2 regions of the Pelomonas nitida genome follow, and region 1 is predicted to be linked to the other one. Evidence: riboswitches for the same ligand, from Rfam matches in the RefSeq annotation. Region 1 holds a riboswitch; the other holds the start of a gene.
What was found. A riboswitch is a leader RNA that binds a small molecule or an ion and turns the genes downstream of it on or off. The one in region 1 is predicted to bind thiamine pyrophosphate.
Positions count from the first base shown of each region.

Region 2: linked by a shared signal. The riboswitch ahead of ACG00X_RS01360 (TonB-dependent siderophore receptor) and the one ahead of thiC (phosphomethylpyrimidine synthase ThiC) in region 1 are both predicted to bind thiamine pyrophosphate.

Region 1 covers NZ_JBIGIA010000002.1:368,708-383,543, forward strand. Annotated here, with positions in the region: gene ACG00X_RS04105 (FAD-dependent oxidoreductase) at 1-448, opposite strand, end outside; gene thiC (phosphomethylpyrimidine synthase ThiC) at 451-2,331, opposite strand; TPP riboswitch at 2,424-2,547, opposite strand; gene ACG00X_RS04115 (AraC family transcriptional regulator) at 2,590-3,630, opposite strand; gene ACG00X_RS04120 (efflux RND transporter periplasmic adaptor subunit) at 3,890-4,978, shown strand; gene ACG00X_RS04125 (efflux RND transporter permease subunit) at 4,990-8,049, shown strand; gene ACG00X_RS04130 (TolC family protein) at 8,065-9,516, shown strand; gene ACG00X_RS04135 (patatin-like phospholipase family protein) at 9,585-10,943, shown strand; gene ACG00X_RS04140 (MacB family efflux pump subunit) at 10,980-12,929, opposite strand; gene ACG00X_RS04145 (efflux RND transporter periplasmic adaptor subunit) at 12,976-14,190, opposite strand; gene ACG00X_RS04150 (efflux transporter outer membrane subunit) at 14,187-14,836, opposite strand, start outside.
Region 2 covers NZ_JBIGIA010000001.1:304,958-319,793, reverse strand. Annotated here, with positions in the region: gene ACG00X_RS01400 (nitrite/sulfite reductase) at 4-1,719, shown strand; gene ACG00X_RS01395 (DUF934 domain-containing protein) at 1,727-2,221, shown strand; gene ACG00X_RS01390 (phosphoadenylyl-sulfate reductase) at 2,218-2,976, shown strand; gene cysD (sulfate adenylyltransferase subunit CysD) at 2,973-3,938, shown strand; gene ACG00X_RS01380 (sulfate adenylyltransferase subunit 1) at 4,076-5,362, shown strand; gene cobA (uroporphyrinogen-III C-methyltransferase) at 5,445-6,197, shown strand; gene fdxA (ferredoxin FdxA) at 6,194-6,517, shown strand; gene ACG00X_RS01365 (NAD(P)/FAD-dependent oxidoreductase) at 6,654-7,715, shown strand; TPP riboswitch at 7,804-7,908, shown strand; gene ACG00X_RS01360 (TonB-dependent siderophore receptor) at 7,977-10,112, shown strand; tRNA gene ACG00X_RS01355 (tRNA-Asn) at 10,149-10,224, shown strand; tRNA gene ACG00X_RS01350 (tRNA-Asn) at 10,297-10,372, shown strand; gene ACG00X_RS01345 (zinc ribbon domain-containing protein YjdM) at 10,438-10,782, shown strand; gene ACG00X_RS01340 (hypothetical protein) at 10,955-11,371, opposite strand; gene ACG00X_RS01335 (OmpA family protein) at 11,429-12,340, opposite strand; gene ACG00X_RS01330 (DUF4398 domain-containing protein) at 12,364-12,732, opposite strand; gene ACG00X_RS01325 (protein kinase domain-containing protein) at 12,959-14,836, opposite strand, start outside.

The sequences.
Region 1 (14,836 bases):
GCAACTCACGCGGCAACAGCTGGCCCTCGCCCGGCAGCCGCCAGGCCTTGAGGTCGGGCGCGAGCGCCGGCTCCAGCCGCTGCAAGGCCGCGCGGTCCAGCGGCTCGGGGCCATCGTCCAGCCGCGCCAGCACGCGCTGCGCAGCCCCCAGGTCGGCGCCATGCGCCAACAACAGGCTGCCATCGATCTTCACGAGGCCGGGCTGCTCCAGCGCGTCGGCAATGCCGGGCCACAACGCCAGCGAACGCCAGCCCATCGCGACGACGTCGGCCTCGGCATGCTCCTGCTCGGCCAGCGGGCTCAGCATGCCGGCGGCGCTGAAGCCGGCGGCACCGGCAGCGTCGGGGCCGGTGGCCGGGTCCGCAACCGTCACGCGGTGGCCGGCACGCGCCAGTTGCCAGGCCAGCAGCCGCCCCATGACGCCGGCGCCTGCGATGGCGATGTCCATGCTCAACCCTTGTGGATGGGGATGTAGAACTCGCTGCCGGCGGCCTTGAACTCGGCCGACTTCTGCGCCATGCCCTCGGCCACGACATCGGCAGCCTCGAGGCCCTTGCTGCTCGCGTAATCGCGCACATCCTGCGTGATCTTCATCGAGCAGAACTTCGGCCCGCACATGGAGCAGAAATGCGCCTCCTTGGACGAATCCTTGGGCAGCGTCTCGTCGTGATAGTCGCGCGCCGTGTCGGGGTCCAGGCCGAGCGCGAACTGGTCGTTCCAGCGGAACTCGAAGCGCGCCTTGCTCATGGCGTCATCGCGTGCACGGGCGCCGGGGTGGCCCTTGGCGATGTCTGCGGCATGCGCGGCGATCTTGTAGGCGATCAACCCTTGCTTCACGTCGTCGCGGTCGGGCAGGCCCAGGTGTTCCTTGGGCGTCACATAGCAGAGCATGGCCGTGCCCATCCAGCCGATCATGGCCGCGCCGATCGCGCTGGCGATGTGGTCGTAGCCAGGCGCGATGTCGATGGTCAGCGGCCCCAGCGTGTAGAACGGCGCCTCGTGGCAGTGCTTCAATTGCTCGTCCATGTTGGCCTGGATCAGGTGCATGGGCACATGGCCGGGGCCTTCGATCATGGTCTGCACGTCGTGCTTCCACGCGATCTGCGTCAGCTCGCCCAGCGTCTTCAGCTCGGCGAACTGGGCCTCGTCGTTGGCGTCGGCCGCGCTGCCGGGGCGCAGGCCATCGCCCAGCGAGAAGGTGACGTCGTAGGCCTTCATGATGTCGCAGATCTCTTCGAAATGCGTGTACAGGAAGTTCTCGCGGTGATGCGTGATGCACCACTTGGCGAGGATGGAGCCGCCCCGCGACACGATGCCCGTGCGGCGCTTGGTCGTCAGGTGGATGAACGGCAGGCGCAGGCCGGCGTGGATGGTGAAGTAGTCGACGCCCTGCTCGGCCTGCTCGATCAGCGTGTCGCGGAAGATGGCCCAGGTCAGGTCCTCGGCCACGCCGCCGACCTTCTCGAGTGCCTGGTAGATGGGCACGGTGCCGATGGGCACCGGCGAATTGCGAACGATCCAGTCACGCGTCGTGTGGATGTTGCGGCCGGTGGAGAGGTCCATCACGGTGTCCGCGCCCCAGCGGATGCTCCAAACCAACTTCTCCACCTCTTCCTCGATGCTGGACGTGACAGCCGAGTTGCCGATGTTGGCGTTGACCTTGACCAGGAAGTTTCGCCCGATGATGGTCGGCTCCAGCTCGGTGTGGTTGATGTTGGCCGGAATGACCGCACGGCCACGCGCCACCTCGTCGCGCACGAACTCGGGCGTGATGACAGCCGGGATGCGCGCGCCCATCGCGCTGCCCTTCAGGCGCTGCTCGCGTTCGGCGTCGGACAGGTAGGCCTGCATCCACTCGCGCTTGCCGTTCTCACGCAGCGCCACGAACTCCATCTCGGGCGTGACGATGCCGCGGCGCGCATAGTGCATCTGGCTGACGTTGGCGCCGGCCTGCGCACGGCGTGGCGGGCGCTGCAGCGCGGCTGCTTCGGCACGCAGCTGGGCGATGCGCTCGCTGTCTTCCTTGCCGCCGTCGTCCAGCGCGACGCGGGTGCGGCCCGCGTAGGCCTCGGTGTCTGCACGGTCGCCCACCCAGCTGGAGCGGATGGGCGGCAGGCCGCGCCGCACATCGATGGTCGCGCTGGCGTCGGTGTAGGGGCCGGACGTGTCGTGCACGACGACGCGCTCGCCGTTCGTCAGCGCAATCTCGCGCATGGGCACGGCCACGTCGGGCCGGCTGCCGGCCACGTAGACCTTGCGCGACGCCGGGAAGGGCTCGCGCGTCAGCGACAGGCGCTCGGCGAGCGAGAGGTTGTTTTCGGGGGCATTCATGACGGCGGTCTCCTGGAGCTGAAGGGTTAGCTGCTCCAAGGCCGCCTGTGCGTGCGCCAGACGGTCCACCGCAGAGGGTGTCCATCGGCACGCCGCGAGGCATGCGCTCTCCTTACGCCGGTACTAGCCGGTTCAAGTTCACGGGTTCGGTCATCAATGACCGTCTCAGCGTCAAGGCCTGGTGTGAACCAAGCCCCGGCACCCCGGAGCGGGCGCGATTGTGCGGGCCATTGCCCTCACTTGGCAAGCCCATGCGCGTCAACCCTCGCGCAACGCGGTGGGCAGTTGCCCGGTCCAGCGCTTGAACGCGCGGCGGAAGGAGCGAGCATCGGCATAGCCCAGCGCCTGCGCGACCTCGGCAATCGTCATCGCCGTGTTGCTCAGCAAGTCGTTCGCGCGCTCGAGCCGGGTGCTGTCGCGCAGCGCGCGAAAACTCGTGTCCCGCTGGGCCAGCCTGCGGCGCAGTGTTCGTTCGCTGACGTTGACCTCGCTCGCCATGGCGCCCTGACTGGGCGCATCGCGCAAGCCATGGCGCAGCCGGCCTGCCACCGAGGCCAGCAGGTCGTCCTGCCCGATCGGCACGCGCAACACCTGGTTGAGCTGGTGACGGACGAGGTCGCTGGTGATGCGGTCGTAGCCCGGCAGCCGCGCCTGCAGCCAGCTGGACGCGACGGTGAGCCGGTGCTCGTCGGCCTCGAAACGCACCGGGCAATGGAAGAAGCGTTCGTAGAGCCGCCGATGGCCGTCGCTGGCATGGGCCAGGTCCACCTGCACCGGCCGGAACGCCGCGCCCACCATCGCACGCACGACGGCCACGGAGCCCGCGAAGGCCTCCACCACCAGAAAGGGCTCGATCTCCAGGTCAGACACGCGGGGCGTGGCCGTGAGATGGGCGCTGAGGCCGTCGACGACGACGTGATGCTCCAGCAGCGAGCCCGTGTGCATCTGCCGCTCCAGCCCGTAGTGCACGGCTTCGCCCAGCGTCGCACAGGTCAGCATGGCCAGGCCCGGCAGCCCCCACGAGATGGGCGTCTGGCGCGCCCCCACGGCCAGACCCAGCGCCGGTTCACCCAGCATGCGCTGGGCCCGCAGGATGAGCGCGCGGGTCTGCTGATAGGAGACCAGCACGTCGGCCATGGCGAGGTCATGCGGGCTGATGCCCAGCCCACGACACAGCCGCTCCGGCTGCAGGCCGCGCTCCTCCACCAGCGCCAGCAAAACGCGCGCCAGGCCCGGGATGAGATTGGCCTGGCTGCGTGGGTCGGGCGTGGCGCGGGGTGCGGATCTGGCGGGTGACATGGCGAAACAGGGTGATCAGGAACTGGCCGAAGCAGGCCCTTTGAATGATGGGCGGGACAACGGCTCCGGCGGTGCATCAGGGCACAGAACCAGCTTGGCATGGGCACCAGGAGTACATCACACCACGCCGGCCCGTGGCACTGCCACGGAGCAGCCGGGCCGGAACTGAGCCTGGACTGGCCGGAAAAGCACCCTCTTCGGCACCCCTGCCTCCCTAGAGTTCCGTCCCATCGCAACCCTTGCCTGTTCCGGCTTCGTCATGCCCGCCGCCCTCCTGATCTCACCCTCGTCGCTGTTGAATGGCGGCACCCTGCTCGCCGCGGCCTTGCTGCTGGCCGGCTGCGGCAACCATGACACGCCGCCCGCATCGGCGCCGCCCCGCCCCGTGTTGGTGGCCACTGTGCTGGAGGCGCCGCTGGGCGGGCTGACGTTCGCCGGCGAGGTGCGCGCCCGCGAGCGGGCCGAGCTCGCGTTCGCCGTGGCGGGCGTGGTGCGCGAGGTGCTGGTGGAGCCGGGCGCCACGGTGCGCCGCGGCCAGTTGCTGGCCCGCGTGGACGCGGCACCGCTGCAGGCCCAGCTCGCCGGCACGGAGGCCGAAGGCCGCCGGCTGCAGGCCCAGCTGGCGGAAGCCCTGCGCCGCGAGCAGCGGCTGCAAACCGCGCACGAGACCGGTGCCGCCAGCGACGCCGAATGGACGGCCGTGCAGGCCGAGGTGCAGGCGGCGCGTGCTGCCGTGGCTGCGACCGAGGCGCAGCGCGCCGGCGCCGCCTGGAGCCGCGAACAGGTGGCGCTGCGCGCCCCGTTTGACGGCCGCGTGGCCTCGCGGCAGCTGGAGGTCGGCCAGGTCGTCGGCGCCGGCACGCCGGTGCTGAGCCTGGAAGGCCGCGGCCGCGAACTGTGGCTGGCCGTGCCCGGCGATCTGCCACTCACCACCGGCCAGGCGCTGACGCTGCGCAGCCCGGCCGGCAACGCCGAAGGCCGTGTGCTGCAGGTGGGTGCGCGGCTGGAAGCCGGCGGCAGCCGCCGCGTGCTGCTGAGCGCCCCGGACGACTGGCCCACCGGTGCTGCGGTGTCGGTGCAACTCTGGCCTCGCGCTCCCGCCACGGGCGCCTTGCTCGTGCCACTGCGCGCCGTGCAGCTGGACGCGGCCCGGCCTGGCGACGGCCAGGTGATGCGCCTGCCCGCCGGCAGCCAGGTGCCCGAGCGGGTGAAGGTCACCTTGGGCGCGCTGCAGGGCGAGCAGGTCGAGGTGCGCACGGGCCTGAAGGCCGGCGACCAGGTCGTGCTGGCCGGCGCACCCGCGCTCGTGGCCGGCGAGGCCGTCACACCGGTCAGCCGGCTGCGCTGAAAGGGCCCGTCATGAACATCACGGCCTACGCCCTGAAGCGCCCCCGCTTCGCTTTCCTTGCTGCGCTGCTGCTGATCCTGAGCGGGCTGTGGCTGGTGCTGGACTTCCCGTCCACCGAAGAGCCGCAGATCACCATCCGCACCGCCACCGTGCTGACCTTCGTTCCTGGCGCCTCCGTCGAGCGCATGGAGCAGCTGGTCGCCCGCCCGTCAGAGGAAGCCATCCAGACCTTGCCCGAGGTGAGGCGCGTCAAGACCACGGTGCGCCCCGGCTTCGCCTTCAGCTATGTCGAGCTGGAGCCGGACGTCTCACCACAGGCGCTGCCCGCGGTTTGGCAGCGCCTGCGCAACCGGCTGGCCGACGTGCAGCCGCGCCTGCCGCAAGGCGCCACCGGCCCGCTGGTGGACGACGAATTCGGCCGCGTCGCCGTGCTGACCCTGGGCCTCACCGGGCCCGACTACACGCCCGGCGAATTGCGCGAGCAGGCCCGCCAGTTGCGCGATCGGCTCTACCAGCTGCCCGGCGTCGAGCGCGTGACACTGCACGGCCTGCGTGACGAGCAGGTCGAGGTGAGCCTGGACCTGCCGGCCCTGGCTGCGCAAGGGCTGACACCCACCGCCGTGGCCGACGCGCTGGCCCGCAGCAACATCGTCGCGCCGGCCGGCTTCGTCAATGCCGGCGGCGCCCAGCTCGCGCTGCAGGTCAGCGGCGATGCCGCCAATCTCGCGGCGCTGGAGCAGACGCTCGTGGCGCTGCCGCGCGGCGGCTGGATGCCGCTGGGCCAGCTGGCCCGCGTCGCGCGGGTGCCGCTGGCCCCGGCCAGCACCGGTGCGTTCGTCAACGGCCAGGCGGCCGCCGTGCTGGCGGTGTCGATGGACCCGGGCCTCAACGTGATCAGCTTCGCCGAGCATCTGCAGGAAAAGATTCGCCGCCTGCAGACGCATCTGCCGCCGGGCATGACCCTGGTGCCGATCACCGACCAGGCCGAGGTCGTGAGCAAACAGCTCCGGCAGGTGGGGCAGGTCTTCCTGGAGACCACCGTCATCGTCATGGGCATCGTGGTGCTGTTCCTGGGCTTGCGCACGGGCCTGATCGTCGGCGCTATCGTGCCCACCACGGTGCTCGTCAGCCTGGTGGCCATGAAGCTGCTGGGCATCGACCTGCACATCATCTCCATCGGCGCCATCATCATTGCGCTGGGGCTGTTCGTGGACAACGCCATCGTCGTGGCCGAGGACATGGAGCGCCGGCTCGCGCTGGGGCAGCCGCGCGAGGATGCCGCCGCCGAGGCGGGGCGCTCGATGTTCGTGCCGCTGCTGGTGTCGTCGCTGGCCATCATCCTCACCTTCACGCCGCTGGTGTTGAGCCAGACCGAAACCGGTGAGTACCTGCGCAGCATGGGCATCGTGATGGCCATCGCGCTGCTGCTGTCGCTGGTGCTGGCCGTCACCGTCACACCGCTGCTGTGCCAGCGCTTCGCCCGGCACCATGCGGAGCTGAGCCGCACGGCCCGCGCCGTCGAATCGCTGACCGACTGGTACCGCGGCAAGGTGCGCTGGGTGCTGCGCCACAAGGCGACCTACATCGGCGCCATGGTGGCCCTGCTGGGCGCGGCAGGCTGGCTGTTCGCCCACGTGCCGTCGGAGCTGATGCCCGCCTCCGAGCGGCGCCAGCTGCAGATGGGCATCGAGCTGGCGCCCGACAGCAGCGGCGACGCCACACTGGCCACGGCCGGCCGCATCTCGCAGGCGCTGGCCGATGCGAGCCGCTTCCCCGAGATCCAGAGCCATGCGATCTACGTCGGCGACGGCGGCCCCCGTTTCATCCTGGCGCTGAACCCACCCACCCCGGCCTCGCACCGCGCCTATGCCGTGCTGACGCTGGCGCCGGGCGTCACCCACGCCCAGGCCCTGGCCCGGTTGCGCGAGGCCCTGCCCCGCCAGTTCCCCGAAGTTCGCTTCGAGCCCAAGCGCTTCTCGATGGGCTCGGCCGAATCGGGCCTGGCGGTGTTCCGCCTGTCCAGCGCCGACGGCCAGTCGCACGTGGCCGCCGCCGCCCGGCTCACGCAGGCCTTGCGCGCCCTGCCCGGCATCGTCGAGCTCTCCAGCGACGCCGAGCGCGCCATCCCACAGCTGCAAGTGCAGGTCGACCCGCTCAAGGCCGCCAGCGCCGGTCTCTCGCACGCCGAGATCGCCCGCCAGCTCGATCTGCTGCTGGCCGGCCAGGCCGTCACGCAGTTCCGTGATGGCGACACGCTGCTGCCCGTGGTCGTGCGCGGCCCGCTGGCGATTCGCGACCACGTGGAACAGCTCCGCGCCGCACCGCTGCAACGCCCGGACGGCAGCGGCACCGTGCCGCTGGGCCAGCTGGCCCGTGTGGAGCTGGCCGCCCAGCCCTCGGTGCTGCAGCGCTACAACCAGGAGCGCACGCTGACCATCAGCGCTCGGCATGCGAGCTGGACGGCCCAGGTGCTGGCCGATGCCGTGGCGGCCGAGATCGACACCGTGCAGCAGGACGGCCAGGTGCGTGTCGCGCTGGGCGGCGAGATCGAGGAGAACGCCAGCGCCAACGGCGCCATCTCCGCGCTGCTGCCCGCTTGCGTGCTGGCCATGTTCCTGCTGTTCGTCTGGCAGTTCGGCAGCCTGCGCAAAAGCCTCATCGTGCTGGCCAGCATCCCCTTCGTCAGCATCGGCGCCGCGCTGGCCCTGCAGCTCACCGGCACCACGCTGACCTTCGTCGGCACCCTGGGCCTGCTGGCGCTGGCCGGCATCATCGTCAACAACGCGGTGCTGCTGCTGGACGCCATCGACGAGGCACGCGCCAGCGGCATGCCGGGGCCGGACGCCATCGAGGACGCGGCGGCCAAGCGGCTGCGCCCCATCGTCATGACCAAGATGGTCTGCATCCTCGGCCTGGTGCCGCTCTACCTCTACGGCGGCGCCGTGTGGACCAGCCTCGCCGTCGTGATGATGGGCGGGCTGGCCCTGGGCACGCTGATCACGCTGGGCCTCATCCCCGCCCTCTATGCCGTCGCCTACCGCGTGCCGGCCCCGGCCGCCACGTCGGCCTGAACCTTCCCGTCCGCCATGAACACTTCGCTCCACCGCCGCCGCGCGCGCGCGGCTCTCTCGCTGGCTCTCGCACTGGCCCTGGGCCTGGGCGGCTGCGCCGCCGTCGCCCCGGGCCCACAACTGCCCGCGCTGCAGGCCCGCCACGACGCCCCGCTGCCGGCCGCCACCGGCCACCACACCCTGCCCGGCAATGCCGGCCACGCCTGGTGGCAAGACCTGCACGACCCGACGCTCGATGCGCTGGTGGCGCAGGCCGAGGCCCGCAACCTGAACCTGCAGACGGCGCTCGCCGCCGTGCGCGAAGCCCGCGCCCGCGCCGGCGGCGTGCAGGCCCAATCGCGGCTGCAAGGCGGCCTGAGCGCCCAGGCGCAGGCCGCACGCCCCTCCCTCACCGAGGTCGACCCCTATCGGCAAGGGCTGCCGCGGCCGCCGGAGCAGCGCCTGGTCACGCTGGGCCAGGCGCTGAGCTGGGAGGTCGACCTCTTCGGCCGTGTCGGCACCGCGCAGGCAGTTGCCGACCGTGCGGTGGACGCCGCCGCGGCAGATGCCCGCGGCGCCCAGGCACTCGTGCAGGCCGAGGTGGTGCGGCACTACATCGCCCTGCGCCAGGCGCAGCAGGCGGCCAGGCTCTCTGACGAGCAGCTCGACGTGGCCACCCGCCGGCTGGCCCAGCTGCAGGCACGCGCCCGCGCGGGCCTGGAGGACCCGCGCGAGGCCGATGCCGCGGCCACCGGGCTGGCCCAGCTGCGCGCCGCCGGGGCCGGCTGGGACGCACAGACGCCCGTCGAGCTGGCCGCGCTGGCCGTGCTGACGGGCGAGTCGGCCGCCCGCCCGGGGCCGCTGCTGCAGTCGCTGCAAACCCCGGCTCCGCTGCCCTCGGTGCCCGACGACGCCACGCTGACCGTGCCGGCCGACCTGCTGGGCCGCCGCCCCGACGTCGCCCGCGCCGAGGCCCAACTGCGCGCCGGCCTGGGCCAGGCCGTGCTCGCCGAGCGTGCCTACCTGCCGCGGCTCTCGCTGGCCGCCACGCTGGGCTTGCAACAGACGCCCGGGCAGCTCGGCCGCGCCAACGCCGTGCGCTACGCCGCCGGCCCGGTGCTGCAGTGGGACTGGCTGGACAGCGGCCGGCGCGCCGCCGAGACCGCCGCCATCCAGGCCGGCAACGAGGCCGCCTGGGCCCAGTTCGAGCAGACGGTGCTGACGGCCCTGGCCGAGGGTGAGTCGTCGCTGCGTGGCTGGCAGGCGCGCTGGCTGGGCTGGCGGCAGGCACAGCTGGCGCTCAGCTCGGCCGACCAGGCCATGACCTACAGTGCACGCCGCGAGGCGCTGGGGCTCGAACCCGCCGCCACGTCGCTGTCCACGCGCCAGCAGCGGCTCTCGGCCGCGCAGCAGGCGCTCGAGCAGCAGGCACAGGCTCTGGCGGCCTATGCCCAGGTGCAGCTGGCGCTGGCAGCCTGGCAACCTTGATGGCATGAAACGAACGAAGGCGTGCGGTGGTGATGGCGGCAGCAAGGTGGTGGACGGGGCGCGTGAGCATGGTGGTGATGGCGCTGGCGCTTGCCGGTTGTTCGAGCTACCGCCCCTGGATCAACGCGCCGCGCCCGCCGGCCGCTGACGCCGGCCAGCAGGCCGGTGCCGAGTCGCGCCGGCTGCCCCCGACGGCGGCGCAGCCGGTCACCATGGCCGTCACGCTCTCCGGGGGTGGCGCGCGGGCCGCTGCCTTCGGCCTGGGCGTGCTGCGCGAACTCAAGGCCACCACGCTCACGATCGACGGGCAGACCTCGTCGCTGCTCGACCATGTCGCCCTCATCAGCGGCGTGTCGGGTGGCAGCATCCTGGCCGCCCACTTCGCCGCCTTCGGCGACGCGACACTGCAGCGGTTCGAGCCCGACTTCCTGCTCGTGCCCTTCGAAGGCCGCCTGATTCGCGAGGCGCTCTGGCCCAAGCGGCTCTACCGGCTGACCTCGCCTTGGTACGGGCGCACGCAGATCCTCGCGCAGCGCTTCGATGAGCTCTTCGAGGGCCGCACCTTCGCCGACGTGATCAAGCGCCCCGGCGCGCCCGAGCTGATGATCACGGCGACCGACCTGACGACCGGCGCGCCGTTCGACTTCACGGCCGAGCAGTTCCAGCTGATCTGCTCGGATATCGAAGCCACACCGCTGTCGTTCGCAGTGGCGGCCTCGTCGGCCGTGCCGCTGCTGCTGTCACCAGTGACGCTGCGCAACCATGCCGACGCCTGCCCGCAGGCCGCCAGCACCCCGGCCCCGGCCCCGGCGCAGGACTACCGCGCGCGCATGCTCCAGAGCAGCGTCGAGAGCTACCGCAATGCGCGCGAACGGCCCTACATCCACCTCGTGGACGGCGGCGTGACCGACAACCTCGGCGTGCGCCTGATGCTGGACCGGCTGGTGGCCACGGGCTCCATGACCGCGAACTTCTCCGAGGTCACGCCCGGCACGATCCGCCGGCTCATCCTCGTCACCGTGAACTCCGAGCGCAGCCTGACGGAACGCGTGGACAACAGCGACCGCGTGCCCACGACGACGCAGGTGCTGGAGTCGCTGATCTTCGGCGCCGGCTCGCGCGAGACGCAGGTGACGCTGGCCATGCTCAACGATGACCAGCGGCGCTGGCGCGACGAGATCCTGCGCACGCGCGGTCAGCCGGGCAGCCCCTTCGCGGCCGACGCCGAGATCCACGTCGTCAGCGTCAGCCTGCACGACGTGCCGGACGACAAGATCCGCCACTCCCTGCTGCGCGTGCCCACGGCCTTCACCATCGAGGCCCACGACGTGATCGAACTGCAGCGCGCCGGTGCGGCGGCGCTGCGCGAATCACCCGCTTTCAAGCGGCTCAAGCAATCGCTCGACGCCCTGCCGGCCGCGCACTGACGCACACTGAAGCGCACCGACGGCGCGGCGCGCCGCTCACAGCCGCGCCAGCGCCTCGACCGGATTGAGCTTGGCGGCGCTCCTGGCCGGCAGGAAACCGAACGCCACGCCGATCAGCGTCGACACGCCGAAGGCGCCCGCCACCGCGAGCATCGAGATGCTCATCTGGAACTTGTCGCCGGCCACCTGGTTGAACAGCAGCGCGCCGCCGACGGCCAGGCCCACGCCGATGGCGCCGCCGATGACGCACACCAGCACGGCCTCAACGAGGAACTGCCGCAGGATGTCGCTCTGCCGCGCGCCAACGGCCATGCGCACGCCGATCTCGCCGGTGCGCTCGGTGACCGACACCAGCATGATGTTCATGACGCCGATGCCGCCCACCAGCAGCGAGATCAGCGCGATGGACGAGATCAACAGCGTGATCGTCGCGGTGGTCTGCTCCACCGTCTGGCGGATGCTGTCGGTGTTCATCAGGAAGAAGTCTTCCTTGCCGTGCCGCTGCGTCAGCAGCTGCTTGACGCCCTGCTCCGCGATGCTGCTGGCCACGCGGTCGCTGACACGCACGGTGACGCTTTGCAGATAGTCCTGCCCGTTCACGCGGTTCATGGCCGTCGTGTAGGGCATCCAGACGTTGATCGCATCGTCGTTGCCGAAGGCGCTGCTCTTCTTGGCGGTGACGCCGACGATGCGCACCGGCAGCGAACCCAGCAGGATGACCTCGCCCAGCGCGTTCTCGCCGTTGGGGAACAGCGTCTTGCGCGCGTTGTCGTCGATGACGGCTTCCTGCGCGCGCTGGCGCACGGCCTCGGTGTCAAAGCCCTGGCCGCTGGCAAACGTGTAGCCACGCACGCGGAAGAACTGCTCGCCCACGCCGCTGACGCTGGCCGACACATCGACGTTGCGGTAGCGCAGGCCGGCGCTGACGCTGACCGTGGGCGTGACGCTGTCGACATAGTCCAGCTGTGCCAGCGCATCGGCGTCGCCCGCGCGCAGCGTGCGCACGGCGGCGGCGCGCCGGTCGCCAAAGCCCGTGCCGGGCATGACGTTGATGGTGTTGGTGCCCATGGAGCTGATGTCGGCCAGGATGCGCTGGCGCGAGCCCTCGCCCAGCGCGACGACCGACACCACCGACGCGATGCCGATGATGATGCCCAGCATCGTCAGCAGCGTGCGCAGCCGGTGGCCCACCATGGCACGCCAGGCCATGCGGGTGGCCTCGGCGAGCCGGCCCGCCAGCGCGCCGAGGGCGCTGCCGCTGCGCGCGGGCGGTGTGCGCTCGCGGCGCGGCCGCGGGGCGGCGTCGGGCTGGCGACGGTCGGCCACGATGACGCCATCGCTGATTTCGATGACCCGCTGCGCATGTGCCGCGACCTGCGCGTCGTGGGTCACGAGGATGACCGTGTGGCCGTCGTCATGCAGCTCCGCCAGGATGCGCATGACCTCGCGGCCGCTGGCCTGGTCGAGCGCACCGGTGGGTTCGTCGGCGAGGATGACGTCGCCACCGTTCATCAGCGCCCGCGCGATCGACACCCGCTGCTGCTGACCGCCCGACAGCTGGCCCGGGCGGTGGTTCAGCCGTTCGCCCAGGCCCAGCCGCTCCAGCAGCACGCGGGCACGCGCTTGGCGCGCATCGCCCGCCGCACCGGCATACACGGCCGGGATCTCGACGTTGCCCAGCGCATTCAGGTCGCCCAGCAGCTGATAGCGCTGGAAGATGAAGCCGAAGTGCTCGCGCCGCAAGCGCGCCAGCGCGTCGGGCTCCATGGCGCCGGTCTGCTGGCCGGCGACGGCATAACTGCCACGTGACGGGCGATCCAGGCAGCCGAGGATGTTCATCAGCGTGGACTTGCCCGAACCCGACGGCCCCATGATGGCAACCATCTCGCCGGCCTCGATGTCCAGGTTCACGTCGCGAAGCACAGCGACGGTGCCCTCGCCGGCAGGGAATTCGCGGACGACGCCGCGCAGCTCCAGCAACGCCATCAGCCAGCCCCTCGCCCGGCCTGAAGAAAGGAAGGACTCGTCATGCTCAGAACGGCGGCGGGCCGCCGCGGCGCTGGTTGTTGTTGCCGGCGGCACCGGCGGGGGCCGCCTCGCTGGTCACGACCTGCTCGCCGGCCTTCAGGCCTTCCAGCACCTGCGCGCGCACCCGGTTGTTCAGGCCGATGCGCACGACGCGGTCGGCGATGTGGCCGCCGGCCTCCATGACGCGCACGCGGTAGCCATCGGCGCCCTGCTTTTGCCCGAGCGCCGCGCTGGGCATCGTCAGCGCCTTCTCGACACGCGCCAGCACGATGCTGGCCTGCGCGGTCATGTTGATGCGCAGCTTGTTGTCGGGGTTGGGCACGTCGAAGATGCCGTTGTAGTAGATGGCGCTGGCGGTGCTGGTGGCGCTGCTGGTCGTCGTCGTGCTGTCGGTCGCGATCGTCGTCGGCCCGGGCTCGACCGCGCGCAGCTTCACGTCGTAGCGCTTGTCCGGCTCGCCCAGCAGGTTGAAGTAGACGGGCATGCCGGGCTTCACGCGCGGCACGTCGGCCTCGGAGATCTGCGCCTTGACCGTCATCACGTCCAGCTTGGCGAGCTTGATGATGGTGGGGGCGGACTGGTTGGCATTCACGGTCTGGCCCTGCTCGGTGACGATGGCAACGACGACGCCATCCATCGGCGCGGCGACGCGCGTGTAGCCGAGGTTGACCTTGGCCGTGTCGGCCGCCATCTGGGCCTGCACGATCTGCGCCTCCTGCGCGGCGATGTCGGCCCGGCTGGTCGTCAGCGTGGCCTCGGCGGCCTCCAGGTCGGCGCGCGCCCCGGCATCCACCGCCACCAGCTCACGCAGCCGCGCGGCCGCCAGCTCGGCCTGCTTGAGCGCCGCCTGCTTGGCCTTGAGCAGCGCCTGTGCGCTCTGCAGCGCAGCCTCGCTGTTGCGCAGGTTGTTGGTCTGCGTCAGCGCGTCGATCTCGGCGATCAGCTGCCCCTGCTTCACCGAGTCGCCCAGCGCCACATGCAGCTTCTTCACCTCGCCGGTCACCTGGGCGCCGACGCTGACCTGCTTGAAGGCACCGATGGTGCCGGTGGCCAGCACGCTGTCTTCGATGTCCGCCACGGTGACCGGCGCGGTCGCTACGGCCGGCGGTGGCGGCGGGGTCAACGCGCGCTTGACGGTGTAGCCCGCCACGAGCAACACGAGCGCCAGGGCCGTCAGGCGCCCGGGTCTGAGCCATTTCTTCATCACGTCGTTCTTCATGTTTTCCAGCCCCCGCCCAGCACCTTGTAGAGGTCCAGCCGGTTGCTCTGTTCGGTCAGGCGCAGGTCGATCAGCGACTGCTGAGCCGCGTACAGCGAGCGCTGCGCGTCCAGCACCTCCAGCATGCCGGTGCTGCCGGCACGGTGCAGGGCCTGGGCCAGGCTCAGCTGCCGCTCGGCATTGGCCACCAGCGCCTGCTGCGCGGCGAGGCGCTCCGCGAGGCTGGCGCGCACGCTGAGTGCGTCGGCCACTTCGCGGAATGCCGTCTGCACGGCCTTGTCGTATTGCGCGACGGCGATGTCACGATCGAGCCGGGCGCTCTCCAGCGCGGCCGCATTGGCGCCGCCGTCGAAGATCGGCAGGCTCAACGACGGGCCGAAGCTCCAGCTGCCACTGCCCGACTTGAACAGGCCCGACAGCTCGCTGCTGGCCGTGCCCGCCGAAGCGGTCAGGCTGATGCGGGGGAAGAAGGCCGCACGCGCCACGCCGATCTGCACGACGCTGCCACGCAACTGGTGCTCGGCCTGCAGCACGTCGGGCCGGCGCTGCAGCAGCTCGGCCGGCACGCCTGCCGGCAGCTCCACCAGGCGGCTGGCGTCGGCGAGGTTCTGCTCGCTGGCGGGGGCCAGGTCGGCCGGCAAGGCCG
Region 2 (14,836 bases), on a different contig from region 1:
TCGATGTACCAGTACACCGACTTCGACCGCCGCTTCGTCCGCGCCCGCGCCGCGCAATACCGTGACCAGCTGGAGCGCCACCTCGCCGGCACGCTGGGTGCCGACGAGTTCCGCGCGCTGCGCCTGCAAAACGGCTGGTACATCCAGCGCCACGCGCCGATGCTGCGCGTGGCCGTGCCCTACGGCGAGCTGAGCAGCCGCCAGCTGCGCCAGCTCGCCAGGATTGCGCGCGAGTACGACCGCCAGCCCGACGGCCCGTTCGCCGGCCAGGGCGGCTACGGCCATTTCACGACGCGCCAGAACCTGCAATACAACTGGATCCCGCTCGTGAAGAGCGCCGACGTGATGGACCTGCTGGCCGACGTGGACATGCACGGCATCCAGACCAGCGGCAACTGCATCCGCAACATCACCAGCGACGCCTTCGTGGGCATCGCGCCGGACGAGATCGTCGACGCGCGCCCCTACGCCGAGGTGCTGCGCCAGTGGAGCACGCTGCACCCCGAGTTCGCCCACCTGCCGCGCAAGTTCAAGATCGCCATCAGCGGCGCCGCCGAAGACCGTGCCGCCATCGGCTGGCATGACATCGGCCTGCAGCTCAAGAGGACCGCCGCCGGCGAAGTCGGCTTCCAGGTCTTCGTCGGCGGTGGCATGGGCCGCACGCCCATCCCGGGCGTGGAGATCAACGCCTTCGTGCCGTGGCATCACATCCTCGTCTACATCGAGGCCATCGTGCGCGTCTACAACCTCGCCGGCCGCCGTGACAACCTCTACAAGGCCCGCATCAAGATCCTCGTCAAGGCCGAGGGCCAGAAGTTCTTCGACGCCGTCAACGAGGAATACCAGCGCATCCTCGCCGGCGACCCGGCCGGCCACGAGCAGATCATTCCGCAGGCCGAGCTGGACCGCGTGGCGGCCTGCTTCGTCGACCCCGCGGGTGTGAAGCCCGAACCCACCGTGCAGCTGGACACCAGCGACCCCGCCTTCGCGCGCTGGCTCTCGCGCAACGTGCACGGCCACCGCGTCAGCGGCTACCGCGCCGTCACGCTGAGCCTCAAGCGCGTGGGCATCGCCCCCGGCGACACCAGCGCCGACGTGATGGACACCGCCGCCGCGCTGGCCGACCGCTTCAGCCACGGTGAGCTGCGCGTGTCGCACCGCCAGAACCTCGTGCTGCCCTGGGTGCGCGAGGCCGACCTGCCCGAACTGTTCCAGGCCGCCCGCGCCGCCGGCTTCGCCACCCCCAACGCCGGCTTGCTGACCGACCAGATCGCCTGCCCCGGCGGCGACTTCTGCGCGCTGGCCAACGCCCGCTCGCTGCCACTGGCCGCCGCCATCGCCGAGCGTTACCAGGACATCGACGAGCTGGAAGACCTCGGCGAGCTGGACCTGCACATCAGCGGCTGCATCAACTCCTGCGGCCACCACCACAGCGGCCACATCGGCGTGCTGGGCGTCGACAAGGACGGCACGGAGTGGTATCAGCTCACGCTGGGCGGCGGCGACGGCACGACGCTGGCCGGCGCCACGGTGGCCGGCAAGGTCATCGGCCCGAGCTTCGCGGCCGACGAGATCGCCGACGCCATCGACGCCGTCATCGACACCTTCAAGCGCGAGCGCTTGAGTGGCGAGCACTTCATCGATGCGGTGAAGCGGCTGGGGCTCGACCCTTTCAAGACCGCGGCCAACGCCGTGCGTGTTTCGACTGCCAAGGCCTGATCACGATATGAAGTTCATCAACGCCTCCACCTGCCCCTGGCAGCACGCCGTCGGCGAAGACGGCCCCAAGCCCGATCCGGATCCGGCGCCCAACCGCCTGCTGAGCCTGGAGCAATGGCACGCCGTGCGCGCCCACTGGCCCCAGGACGTGCAGGTCGCCATCGAATTCCCGAACGACGCCGACATCACGCAGCTGCAGCCTGATCTGGGCCGCATCGCCGTCGTCGTGCTGGACTTCCCGAAGTGGACCGACGGCCGCGCCTACAGCCAGGCCCACATCCTGCGCAGCCGCTTCAAGTTCAAGGGCGCCATCCGCGCCCGCGGTGAAGTGCTGGTGGACATGATGCAGCTGCTGGCCCGCACCGGCTTCGACGAAGTGGTGCTGCGCGGCGACCAGTCGCAGGCGGCCGCGCAGAAGGCGCTGGACCTCTTCGCGCCGGTCGGCTTCTACCAGGGTGACGTGGCCGAGACGCGGCCGTGGTTCCTCAGGAGCGCAGCGTGAGCGAAGGCGTTTCCAGCCTGCCCTGGGCTGCCGCGCCTGCGGCCGGCAACGCCATCGGCCTTTACGCCAAATGGACGCCTGCCCTCGACGCCAAGATCGAAGCCGCGCAGCAGCACCTGCGCAACGCCTGCGCCGCGCACAGGGACGGCCTGGTGCAGAGCAGCAGCCTGGGCGTGGAAGACATGGTCATCACCGACCTGATCTCGCGCGCCGGCCTGAACGTGCACATCGCGACGCTGGACACTGGCAAGCTGCACGCCGAGACGCTCGCGCTGCTGCCTCGGATCAAGGATCGCTACGGCTTAGCCGTCGAGGTGTTCAAACCCGTCGCCGAGGCCGTCATCCAGTTCGTCCGCAAAGAGGGCGAAGAGGCGATGTACAAGAGCATCGAGCTGCGCAAGGCCTGCTGCGGCGTGCGCAAGATGGAGCCGCTCTCCCGCATGCTGGCCGGCCGCACCGCCTGGATCACCGGGCTGCGCCGCGAGCAATCGGGCGCGCGCGGCGATGTCGCGTTTGATGAAGACGACGGCAATGGCCGCCGCAAGATCAGCCCCCTCGCCGACTGGACCTGGGCCGAGGTCTGGGCCTATGTTCAGAAATACGAGGTTCCGTACAACCCGCTGCATGACCAGTTCATGCCCTCGATCGGCTGCGCGCCCTGCACGCGTGCGATCGCGGTTGGAGAAGACTTCCGCGCCGGCCGCTGGTGGTGGGAAGACTCCACCAAGGAATGCGGCCTGCACGCCAAATCATGAATGTTGCTGTGAAACCCGAACAAATGATTGCTGACGTCGATCACGCCCATCTCGACGCACTCGAAGAAGAGGCCATCTTCATCCTGCGCGAGGTGGCGGCCAGCTTCGAGCGCCCCGCGCTGCTCTTCTCCGGCGGCAAGGACAGCTGCGTCGTGCTGCGCCTGGCCGAGAAGGCCTTCAAGATGAAGAACGCCGCTCATCCGAGCGGTTATTCCGGCAGCCTGCCCTTCCCGCTGGTGCACATCGACACGGGCCACAACTTCCCCGAGGTCATCACCTTCCGCGACCAGCGCGTCGCCGAGATGGGTGAGCGCCTCGTCGTGGGCCACCTCGAAGACTCCATGGCCCGCGGCACCATCCGCCTGGCCCACCCGCTGGAAAGCCGCAACGGCCACCAGACGGTCACGCTGCTGGAGACCATCGAAGAGCACAAGTTCGACTGCCTGATCGGCGGCGCCCGTCGGGATGAAGAGAAGGCGCGCGCCAAGGAGCGCATCTTCAGCCACCGCGACAGCTTCGGCCAATGGCAGCCCAAAGAGCAGCGCCCCGAGCTGTGGACGCTGTTCAACACGCGCATCCGCCCGGGCGAGCATTTCCGCTGCTTCCCCATCAGCAACTGGACCGAGCTGGACGTGTGGCTCTACATCGCCCGCGAGAACATCCCGCTGCCGCCGATGTACTACGCGCACGACCGCCAGGTCATGCGCCGCAAAGGCCTGCTGGTGCCGCTGACCGACGTGACGCCGCCGCTGGAAGGCGAAACCGTCGAGACGGTGCAGGTGCGCTTTCGCACCGTGGGCGACATGACCTGCACCTGCCCGGTCGAGAGCCCGGCCGCCAACGCGACCGAAGTGGTCGCAGAAACGCTGACCGTCACCGTCAGCGAACGCGGCGCCACGCGCATGGACGACCGCACCAGTGAAGCTTCCATGGAGAAGCGCAAGAAAGAAGGGTATTTCTAGCCCACCCCCTACTCGCTTCGCGAGCCCCCTCGAGGGGGCACTGCCAGCGGCCCGGCAAAGCCGGTTCCGCGGCAGTCACTGGATTGTGATGGGTTGCTGGCCCACAGCGTCAGCGCTAACGAATACTGAGAATTGACATGAAGGCACTGAGATTTCTGACTGCGGGCTCCGTTGACGACGGCAAGAGCACGCTGATCGGCCGCCTGCTGTTCGACGGCCAGGCCATCCTGGCCGACCAGCTCGACACGCTGGAGCGCCGCGCCGCCGGCCGGCCCATCGACCTGAGCCTGCTGACGGACGGCCTGGAGGCCGAGCGCGAGCAAGGCATCACCATCGACGTGGCCTACCGCTACTTCGCCACCAAGACGCGCAAGTTCATCATTGCCGATGCGCCCGGCCATGAGCAGTACACGCGCAACATGGTCACGGCCGCAGCCGGCAGCGACGCTGCCGTCGTGCTGGTGGACATCACCAAGCTGGACCTGACGCAAGACGAAGTCACGCTGCTGCCGCAGACCCGCCGCCACTCGCTGCTGGCCCAGCTGCTGCGCGTGCCCAGCCTCGTGTTCGCCGTCAACAAGATCGATGCACTCGCCGACCCCGGCGCCGGCTTCGCCAAGGTCAAGGCGGCGCTGGACAAGTTCGCAGCCGCCGCCGGCCTGAACGTGGCCGCCACGGTGCCCGTCAGCGCGCTGCGCGGCGACAACGTGACCCAGCCGCTGGACGCGCCCTGGTGGAGCGGCGAGAGCCTGCTGCAGGTGCTGGAGCGCCTGCCCAGCAGCACCGAGCGCACCGACGCACCGCTGAGCCTGCCCGTGCAATACGTGCAGAAGGACGCCTACCAGTCGCAAGGCACCGGCGTGCAGCCGCGCGTGCTGTGGGGCCGCATCGCTCACGGTGCGGTGAAGGCCGGCGACACCATCGAGGTGCTGCCGTCGAAGCAGAGCGCCGTGGTCATCGAAGTGCGCCTGGCCGGCGAGACGGTCGCCAGCGCCGCGGCCGGCGACTCGGCCGGCCTGGTGCTGGACCGCCAGCTGGACGTGAGCCGCGGCGACTGGATCGTCACGCCGAACACGGCTGCGCAGGCCAAGACCTTCCCGGCCACGCTGGCCTGGCTGGACACCGAGCCCGCCAAGCCCGGCCGCAAATACTGGGTGCGCCACGGCAACCGCTGGGTGCAGGCGCGCATCTCGGCGATCGACTCCGTGCTCGACATCAACTCGCTGACACCGCAGGACGCCCACGAACTGCCCGTCAACACGATCGGCCGCGTGCAGATGGAAGTGCAGCACGAGCTGCCCGTCGAGCCCTTTGCCGACAACCGCGTCGGCGGCGCGCTGATCGTCGTGGACCCCACCAGCCACCGCACCAGCGGCGCGCTGCTGGTGGATCGCCAGGCCGCCACCACCGAAGAGGACTGGTGATGGGCAGGAGCGCCGCGCCGGGCCGCCCCGAGCAAGCTCGCTGCCGCTTGGCGGGGCCGCACGAAGCGCGACGGGTGTGCCGGTGACGGGCCGCGTGATCTTCGTCAGCGCCGGCCCCGGCGCGGCAGACCTCATCACGGTGCGCGGCGCCCGCGCGCTGGCCACGGCCGACGTCGTGCTGGCCGATGCCCTGGCCGACCCCGCGCTGCAAGACCTCGCCCCGCAGGCCCGCTGGGTGTCCGTCGGCAAGCGTGGCTTCGAGCATTCGGCCAAGCAGGCCGAAATCAACGCGCTGCTCGTGCAGGCCGCGCAGCAGCATGCCGTCGTCGTGCGGCTCAAGGGCGGCGACGCCAGCGTCTTCGGCCGGCTCGAGGAAGAGTTGCAGGCCCTGGCCGATGCCGGCATCGCCAGCGAGGTCATCCCCGGCGTCACGGCCGCGTCAGCCGCCGCCGCGCTGACGCAACGCCCGCTGACGCGCCGCGGCCGCGGCCGCAATGTGAGCCTCACGACGGCCATGACGGCCGAGGGCGAGCTGCGCGCGGCGCTGTCGGCCGACACCGAAGTCTTCTACATGGCCGGACGCCAGCTCGACACGCTGGGCCCGAAGCTGCTGGCCGCCGGCTGGCCGCCGGACACGCCCGCGCTGGTCGTCAGCCGCGCGGGCTGCGCCGATGCGCAGACCAGCGAACACCTGCTGCGCGACCTCGCCGACGCTGCACCTGTTCACGGCGGCCGCCCCGCCGTTCTCATCGTTGGGACGGGCGCGCTCCCGGCCTCCAATAAAATCGTCGTTTCGCCCGAACCGGGGCACCTTAACAATCAGAGCCGCTCATGACCCACGTCGTCACCGAAGCCTGCATCCGCTGCAAATACACCGACTGCGTCGACGTCTGCCCGGTCGACTGCTTCCGCGAAGGCCCGAACTTCCTGACCATCGACCCGGACGAGTGCATCGACTGCGCCGTCTGCATCCCCGAGTGCCCGGTCAACGCGATCATGCCGGAGGAGGATGTCCCGGGCGACCAGATCCACATGATCAAGATCAACGCGGACCTGGCCAAGAACTGGCCCAGCATCACCAAGCGCAAGCCCGCCCTGCCCGACGCCGAGGAGTGGAAGGACAAGACGGGCAAGCTGCCCGAGCTGATTCGCTAGAAACGAGCCCCCCCTACGCGCTTCGCGCGCCCCCTCAAGGGGGCACTCCCGGCCGCCTGGCAAAGCCAGATCGGCGGGAGTCGCTGGATGGCGCGAGGCGCGAAGCGCTCGCCAAACCCCTTGAGGCGACATCGCCATGACGAACAGCAGTGCCACTCCGATCATCGAGACCGACGCCGTCATCGTCGGCGCGGGCCCGGTGGGCCTCTTCCAGGTCTTCGAGCTCGGGCTGCTGGGCATGCGCGCCGACGTGGTCGACGCCCTGCCCCACGTGGGCGGCCAGTGCGCCGAGCTCTACGCCGACAAGCCCATCTACGACGTACCCGGCGTGCCGATGTGCAGCGGGCTTGAGCTGATCGAGCGGCTGCAGCAGCAGATCCGCCCCTTTGCGCCGGCGCTGCACCTGGGCCAGGAGGTCACGGCGCTGCAACCGCTGCCGGATGGCCGCTACCAGGTCGAATCGACTGCGGGCACGCGATGGCTGGCGCGCACCGTGTTCATCGCGGCCGGCGTGGGCGCCTTTCAGCCTAAGCGCCTGCGCCTGGACGGCGCCGAGGCGCTCGAAGGCGGGCAGATCCATCACCAGCTCGACGGGCTCGACGCCACCGGCCGGCGCGTGCTGGTGCTGGGTGGCGAGGCGCCGGCCGTGGACGCCGCCGTCCAGCTCGCCGAAACCGGCCTCGCCGCCGAGGTGACGCTGGTGCACCGCAAGGACGCCTTCAAGGCCCCGGCCGACCTGTTGGCCCGCCTGCAGGCGCTGCGCGACGCCGGCCGCGTGCGGGTTGCCGTCGGCCAGCCGGTGGCACTGCGCCTGGCCGGTGACCGGCTGCAAGGGCTGGACATCCTCGACGCCGACGCGCAAACGCAGGCGCTGGCGGCCGACCTGCTGCTGGTGCGCCTGGGCCTGAGCCCGCGCCTCGGTGCCATCGCCGACTGGGGGCTGGCGCTGGAGCGCAAGCTGGTCACGGTCGACACCGCCCGCTTCGAGACCTCGCTGCCCGGCGTGTACGCCGTCGGCGACATCAACCACTACCCCGGCAAACGCAAGCTGCTGGTCAGCGGCTTCCACGAAGCCACGCTCGCGGCATTCGCGGCCGCCGAGCGCGTCTTCCCGGGGCAGACCATCCACCTGCAGTACACGACGACCAGCCCCAAGCTGCACGAGCGGCTCGGCGTCACGCCCCCCGCCGCCGACTGACCCGGCCACCAGCGCTGCTTGACTCGGCGCGCCCGCACCGGCGGGCGGCCAGCCCATAGAATGCCGCCCACGCGCTGCTTCCGGCAGCGCGCTTCGCTAGGGGTGTTGCACCGGCCACGGCCAGTGCGACTGAGACAGTCCCTTTGAACCTGATTGAGGTAATCCTCGCGCAGGGAAGCAGCCGACCCGCCCGGCCCTCCATCACCCGTCTCCGGGCCTGGCGCGTTCTCGTTTGCCGACCTGCCATCGCTTCGCATTCCGATGGCACGCTCCTCTCTTTCCCACATCGCCACGGCGACCGCCCTGCTCGCATCCGGCCTCGCGGCCGCCCAGACGCTGCCCGCCGTCACCGTGACCGGCAAGGCCGCCGAAGCCGCGCCGTCGCTGACCGGCTTCAGCGAACCGCCGGCCAAGCTGCCCATGCAGGCGCTGAGCCTGTCCGCCGAACGGCTGGACGACCTGGGCATCAACCAGTTGGCCGGCATCACCAAGCTGGATGCGTCGGTCTCCGATGCCTACAACCCCGTCGGCTACTGGTCGCAGCTGAAGATCCGCGGTTTCGATCTCGACAACCGCTTCAACCTGCGCCGCGACGGCCTGCCAATCAGCGGCGAGACCGCGCTGTCGCTGGCCAACAAGTCGGGCATCGAGATCCTGAAAGGCAGCTCCGGCATCCAGGCCGGCACCAGCTCGCCCGCCGGCCTCGTGAACTTCGTCGTCAAGCGCCCACTGGCCGACGACGCCACGACGCTCACCGTCGGCGCCATCCAGGGTGGCACGGTGGAGGCCAGCGTCGACCACTCGCAGCGCCTGGGCGCCCAACGCGAGTTCGGCCTGCGCGTGAACCTCGCGGCCGCCCATCTGGAGCCGACGCTGCGCAACAGCCAGGGCCACTCGAACACCGTCGCCGTCGCCACCGACTGGCGCGTCAGCGCCAGCACGCTGATCGAGGCCGAGGTCGAGTTCAACCACCAGGCCCAGCCCAGCCAGCAAGCCTTCAGCCTGCTGGGCAACACGCTGCCCGACGCCAAGCGCATCGACCCCAACCTCAACCTGAACAACCAGCCCTGGAGCCAGCCCGTCGTGTTCGACAACACGCACGCATCGCTGCGCGTGCAGCAGAAGCTGGCCGGTGACTGGCGCGCCCAGGCGTCGCTGGGCCTGCAACGCCTGCGCACCGACGACAGGCTCGCCTACGCCTTCGGCTGCACGGCCGCCGACGGCACCTACTACGCCTCCAGCTTCTGCCCCGATGGCAGCTACGACCTCTACGACTTTCGCAGTGAGCACGAGCACCGCGACACGACGGCGCTGGACCTGTCCGCCAGCGGCCCGCTGCAGCTCGCGGGCTTGCGCCATGACCTCACCGTCGGTGGGCTGACCAGCCGCTTCAAGAGCCGCTCGCAGGGCCAGGCCTACAACGGCGTCGGCACCGGCAACATCGATGGCAGCGCGGTAACGCCGGCCGACCCCACGCTCGCCTACGCCAACACCAACCGCGACGAACGCAGCAACGAGCTCTACCTGCGCGATCACGTGGCACTCAGCGCCGACACGAGCGCCTGGCTCGGGTTGCGCCACACCCGGCTGCACCGCCGGAGCGTGGGCACCGACGGCTCCGAACCGACCAACTACTCGCAAGGCGTGACGACGCCCTGGCTGGCCGTGAGCCATGCCATCGCCGCCGACTGGCTGCTCTACGCCAGCTGGGGCCAAGGCATCGAGAGCCAGGTCGCACCGAACCTGCCGATGTACATCAACCACGGCCAGGCGTTGCCGGCGCTGAAGAGCCGGCAGACCGAGGTCGGCCTGAAGACCGGCACGCAGCGCGTCGAAGGCGCACTCACGGTGTTCGACATCCGCCGCCCGGCGTCGCAGGACATCGCGCTGCCCGGGTTCGCAGCCTGCGGTGACGTCGACAGCTGCGAGCGCCGCATCGACGGCGACGAGCGCCACCGTGGCCTCGAAGCCAGCGCCGACCTGAAGTGGCAGGGCGGCGGCGTGTTCGCCAGCGCCACGTGGCTGCACGCGCGCCGTGAAGGCAGCAGCGACGCCAGCACCAACGGCCGCAAGCCACCCAACGTGCCGCAGAGCGCCGTCAAGGCCCAGGTCCGCCAGGACCTGCTGCCCGGCCTGCAGGCACAACTCGGGCTGCGCTACGAGGGGCGGCGCTACGCGACGCCCGACAACAGCGTCTCGGTGCCCGCGTGGACCGTCGCCGACGCCGGCCTGCGCTACCTGCAGGGCGCGGGCAACCAGACCTGGATCTGGCGTGCCGCCATCGACAACCTCGCCAACCGCCGAGCCTGGCGCGAGTCGCCCTGGCAATACGAGCACAGCTACCTCTACCCCCTCGCGCCACGAACTTTCCGTGCAAGTCTCGAGATCAAACTGTGACGCGGCCGAAAAAACTGCTATAGTCGTGGGCTCTGTTCCTCGATAGCTCAGTCGGTAGAGCGCCGGACTGTTAATCCGTAGGTCCCTGGTTCGAGCCCAGGTCGGGGAGCCACAGAATCTCGTCGCAAGGCGAACAAAAAAGACGCACGTCGCAACCGCTTGACGTGCCGACATAGAAGTCAATTCCTCGATAGCTCAGTCGGTAGAGCGCCGGACTGTTAATCCGTAGGTCCCTGGTTCGAGCCCAGGTCGGGGAGCCAAATCAAAGCCTCATTCGCGCAAGCGGATGAGGCTTTTTCTTTAGTCACGCTCTACAGGAGCCGCCATGTCCACCCTGCCCGCCTGCCCGAAGTGCCATTCCGCCTACACCTACCAGGATGGCGACCAGCTGAGCTGCCCCGAGTGCGGCCATGAGTGGTCGGCCCAGGCAGCACCCGCCGCGGCCGCCGACGAGGCCCGCGTGATCAAGGATGCCGTGGGCAACGTGCTGCAGGACGGCGACACCGTGACCGTCATCAAGGACTTGAAGATCAAGGGCTCGTCGCTGGTCGTGAAGGTCGGTACCAAGGTCAAGAACATCCGCCTCACCGATGGCGACCACGACATCGACTGCAAGATCGATGGCATCGGCGCGATGGGGCTGAAGTCGGAGTTCGTGAAGAAGGCGTGAGCAGCCTCGGCCACACCAACGGCGGTGGCTGAGGCCGAGAAGCTGAACTGCCAGTGGCCGGCTGCACTGAAGCAGCACGGCGCCAGGACAGATCGACCGCCGTGTGCCCATCCTCGACGCCGGCATGGCGCTAGGCCACCACGGCTTCTCCCAGCTGGGTGGCCTGCGGGCCTCAGCCGCCCGACGAACGGGCGATGTCCGTCGAACGCACCGTCAGCGTGGTGATCTGCCCGCCGCCGTCGACGCTGCCCATCACCTGCCCCTCGCGCACGCGGCGCTCGCACAGGTCACGGTCCTCGGGCGGGTGCGCCTGGCAGCGCTGCAGCGCGTTGGCCTGCCATTGCTGGGGGCCGTCGTTCGCGCGGCTGAGCTGGCCGCTGCGCGCCTCGGCGTAGGCCGCGCGGGCTTCACGCAGGCACACGTTTCGCGGCTGGTGGGTACGGCCCATCATGCAATCGGCGCGTTCGCGCTCGTACTGCAGGCGCACCGGGTCCAACGGCTTGCCGGCGGGGGCAGCGTGAGAAGCCACGGCGCCGAATGCCAGCAGGGCGGCTGCCACGCATCGCAGGGGAGTGAAGGTGATGGTCATCGCGATCTCCTTGGACGGGTTGGCAGCGCGGCCCGGCGGGCCGCGCCGGGGTCAGGCTCAGCCGCGTGCGCGGACCGGCTGGCTGTCGTTCGAGATGTAGACCTCGACGCGACGGTTCAGCGCGCGGTCGGACGAGCTCTCGTTGCTGGCGACGGGGTATTGCTCGCCGTAGCCGCGGGTGCTGATGCGCGACGTGTCCACGCCCTGGGCACGCAGCGCGTCGGCCACGGCCTGCGAGCGGCGTTGCGACAGCGTCAGGTTGGCCGAGTCGCTGCCGACGCTGTCGGTGAAGCCCTCGATCAGGATGCGGCGGTCCGGGTGCTGGTTCAGGTAGTGCGCCAGCTTGGCCACGGCCGTCTGGGCGCCCGGCTTGATCTCGGCACGGCCGAACTCGAACAGCACGTCGCCCAGCGTGACGAGCATGCCGCGGTCGGTCTGCTTGGCTTGCAGTTCGGCCAGCTCCTGCTGCAGCGCGGCGGCCTGGGCCTGGGCGGTGGCGGCGTCGGCTTGCGCGCTCGCGGCCTGCTGGCGTGCGGCGTCGGCATCGGCGCTGGCGTTGGCCGCAGCGATCTGCGCATTGGCAGCCTGGGCCTGGGCGGCGTTGGCGCGGCGGGCATTGGCGTCGGCACGGGCGCGCTCGCGGTCGGCCTCGGCCGTCTTGATGGCCTCCTCTTCGCGCGCAGCCTTGGCCAGCGCCAGTGCCGTGCGGGCCTGCGTGGTGGCGACATAGGCCGCCGAGTCGATGTCGGCCGGCGCTTCGCGGTGAGCGCTCAGTTCCTCGGCGCGCTTGAGCGAGTCAGACGCCTTCTTCACGTCCAGCGATGCGTACTTCAGCGCAGCCGGGTCGGACTCGGCGCTGCGCACCGTGGCGCGTGCCTGCTGCAGGCCGGGAGTGACGGTGGGGGCGCTGGCGCAGGCGGCCATCAGGGCGGCGGCGGCCAGGGCGGTCAGGGTGGCGGTGGTTCTCATCGTGGGTCCTCTTTCTCGGATGCTCAGGAACGGTTCAGCTGGCTCTGCAGCTGCTGGATGCTCTGGCGCACTTCGGCCAGCGCACGGCCGGCGCGGGCGGAGCGCGCCGTGGCCTGGGCGAGTGCTGCGTCGGCAGCGGCTTCATCGGCCAGCTGGCGGGCGGCAACGTAGTCCTGGCGAGCCATCGCGGCGTTGGCGCGTGCCAGCTTGTCGCGGGCGGTGGCCAATTCGGCCGGGGCCTCGGCGGCGTTGCCGGTGGCCTGGTCGACGGCCGAATTGGCGACCGCCATCTGCTCCTTGGGCTCCGGGGCCGAGGCGCAGGCCGCCAGCGCAGCGGCAGCGCACGCCACGAGGACGACACGGCCCTTGGTCTTCATCGATTGCGGATTCATCTGGAACTCCTGGTTATGAACGGGCCGTTCGGCGGCGGGCCACCGGGTCGGCTCTGTTGCAGCGGACTGCCCATGCAGTATTCGCAAGCGGCGTGTCGGCCAGGGTCGGAGGGGCCACGCGCCGAAGGTCGGCCTCGGGCCTCGTGGGTTGTGGGACGGGCCCTACGCCCCTGTAGGGCAGTGGCGATTGCGTGCTGCCCGCCCGCGCGGCGCGCGGGCGGCCGCCTCAGCCGGCGGCCTGCCTGAAGGCCATCACGGCCTGGTTGCGCAGCGTGCGCAGCAGCGACAGCTGCTTGTCGTCCAGCGCCACGGCGCCGGCCCGCGGGTGGTCCGCGTAGATGAGGCCCAGCGGCGCACCCTTGAGCACCAGCGGCAGCAGCAGAAAGCTCTGCGCCTGCATCTCGTCGCCGACCCAGGCGGGCAGCCGCGCGGCGATGTTGGGCGCGCGAGCGTCCTGAATGAGCGTGTCCGCCCCCTTCAGGCACACGGCGGCGAGCAGGTCGGGTGGCTGGGCGGTCAGGTCCACGCGCAGCAGCGGCGCGAGGCGCTCGACGTCGTCCCCCACGCCGAGACGCCCACTCAGCATCTGGCCGCGTGCATCGCGCAGACAGAAGATGACGCGGCGCAGCCCCAGCGCGCGGTACATGGTCTCCAGGATCATGCGCAACACGGCGTTGAGCTGGAAGCTGTGGACCATCGTGTCCGTGATCTCCTGGATGCCGGCCGCCAGCAGCTCGCTGGCAGCGGCCGCACCCTGGGGCTGGCCGGGCGCGTCGTGGCGGTCCAGCACCATCGTCGGCGCCAGCTCCAGCTGTGCGAGCGAGTCCTGCACCGACGGCTGCAACGGCGCCAGCAGGCGCTGCGCCTTGGAGTGCTGCGGCAGCCGCAGCTCCAGCGCCTCGGTGGCCTGCGTGAGGCGCTGGCGCGCCGTGTCGGCCGCCTTCTCGAACGCCTCCACGCCCAGCCCCAGCGCGCGCGCATGCCGCTGCGCCAGCGCGCGCACCCTGGCGTGGGCCTGCTCGGGCGGCGTGTTGAGGATGAGGTCGGCCATGTCGTTGGCCACGCGGGCCAGCCAGCGCTGGCGCTCGGCCGGGTCCTCCACGCGGCGCAGCGGCGGCTCGCCAGGCGGGCGGCGCATGGCGCGCTGCAGGCTGTCGGGCAGCCCCCACTGGCGCGCCACGCCCAGGCCCAGCGCCTCATAGCTCATGCCCAGCACCTGGGCCGAGGCCGTGGCCTCGCTGAGCGCGGGGCCGTCGTCCACGGGGCTGGCCAGGCGGCGCACGGTCTCGGCCTCCTCGGGGAAATAGAACTCGGTGAGCGTGCGGCCGAGGTGGTGCAGCATGGCGCCCAGAAAGGCCTCCTCGGCCTCGCGCTCCACCGTGCACAGCTCGCGCGCCACCGACGCCGCCATCAGCGAACGCAGGAAGTCCTCGCGCAGCCGCTGGGCATGGCCTTTGTTCTCCATGCGCTCCAGCAACACCAGGCTCAGCGCCAGGTTGCGGATGCCGGCAAAGCCGATCAGCGCGACGGCGCGCGACACGGTGCTGATGCCGCCGCCGCCCGTGTGCCGGTAGGCCGCCGTGTTGACCAGGCGCAGCAGCTTCTGCGTGAGCGCCACGTCCTTCAGGATCTCGTTGGACAGGCTGGCCAGGCTCTCGTGCTCGGACTGCGTGAGCCGCTGGATGCGCGCCATGGCCTCGGACAGCGCCGGAAAGTCGCTCTTGTGGCGCATGCGGCGCAACAGGAAATCCAGCACGGGCGCGTCCTGCGCGTCGGCATCGGGCTCGGTCGCCGGGCGCAGCCAGGCGGCGAGTGCATCGTGCAGTTGCCGCGCGCCCGCCCAGCGGGCCGCCGGGTCACGTGCCAGGCCACGCTGCACGATGGATCGCAGCGCGTCGTCCACATCGCTGCCCAGCCCCGACGGCAGCACCAGGTCGGTCGTGCGCACGCGCTGCACGGCGCGCCAGGGGTCGGTGTCGTGGTTCAGGCGCTGGCCGCTGAGCATCTCCGCCAGCATGACGGCCGCCGCGAACACGTCCATCTGCGGGTGTGGCGCCGCGCCGGCCGCGGCCTCGGGCGAGATATAGCCCGGCGTGCCGATGAT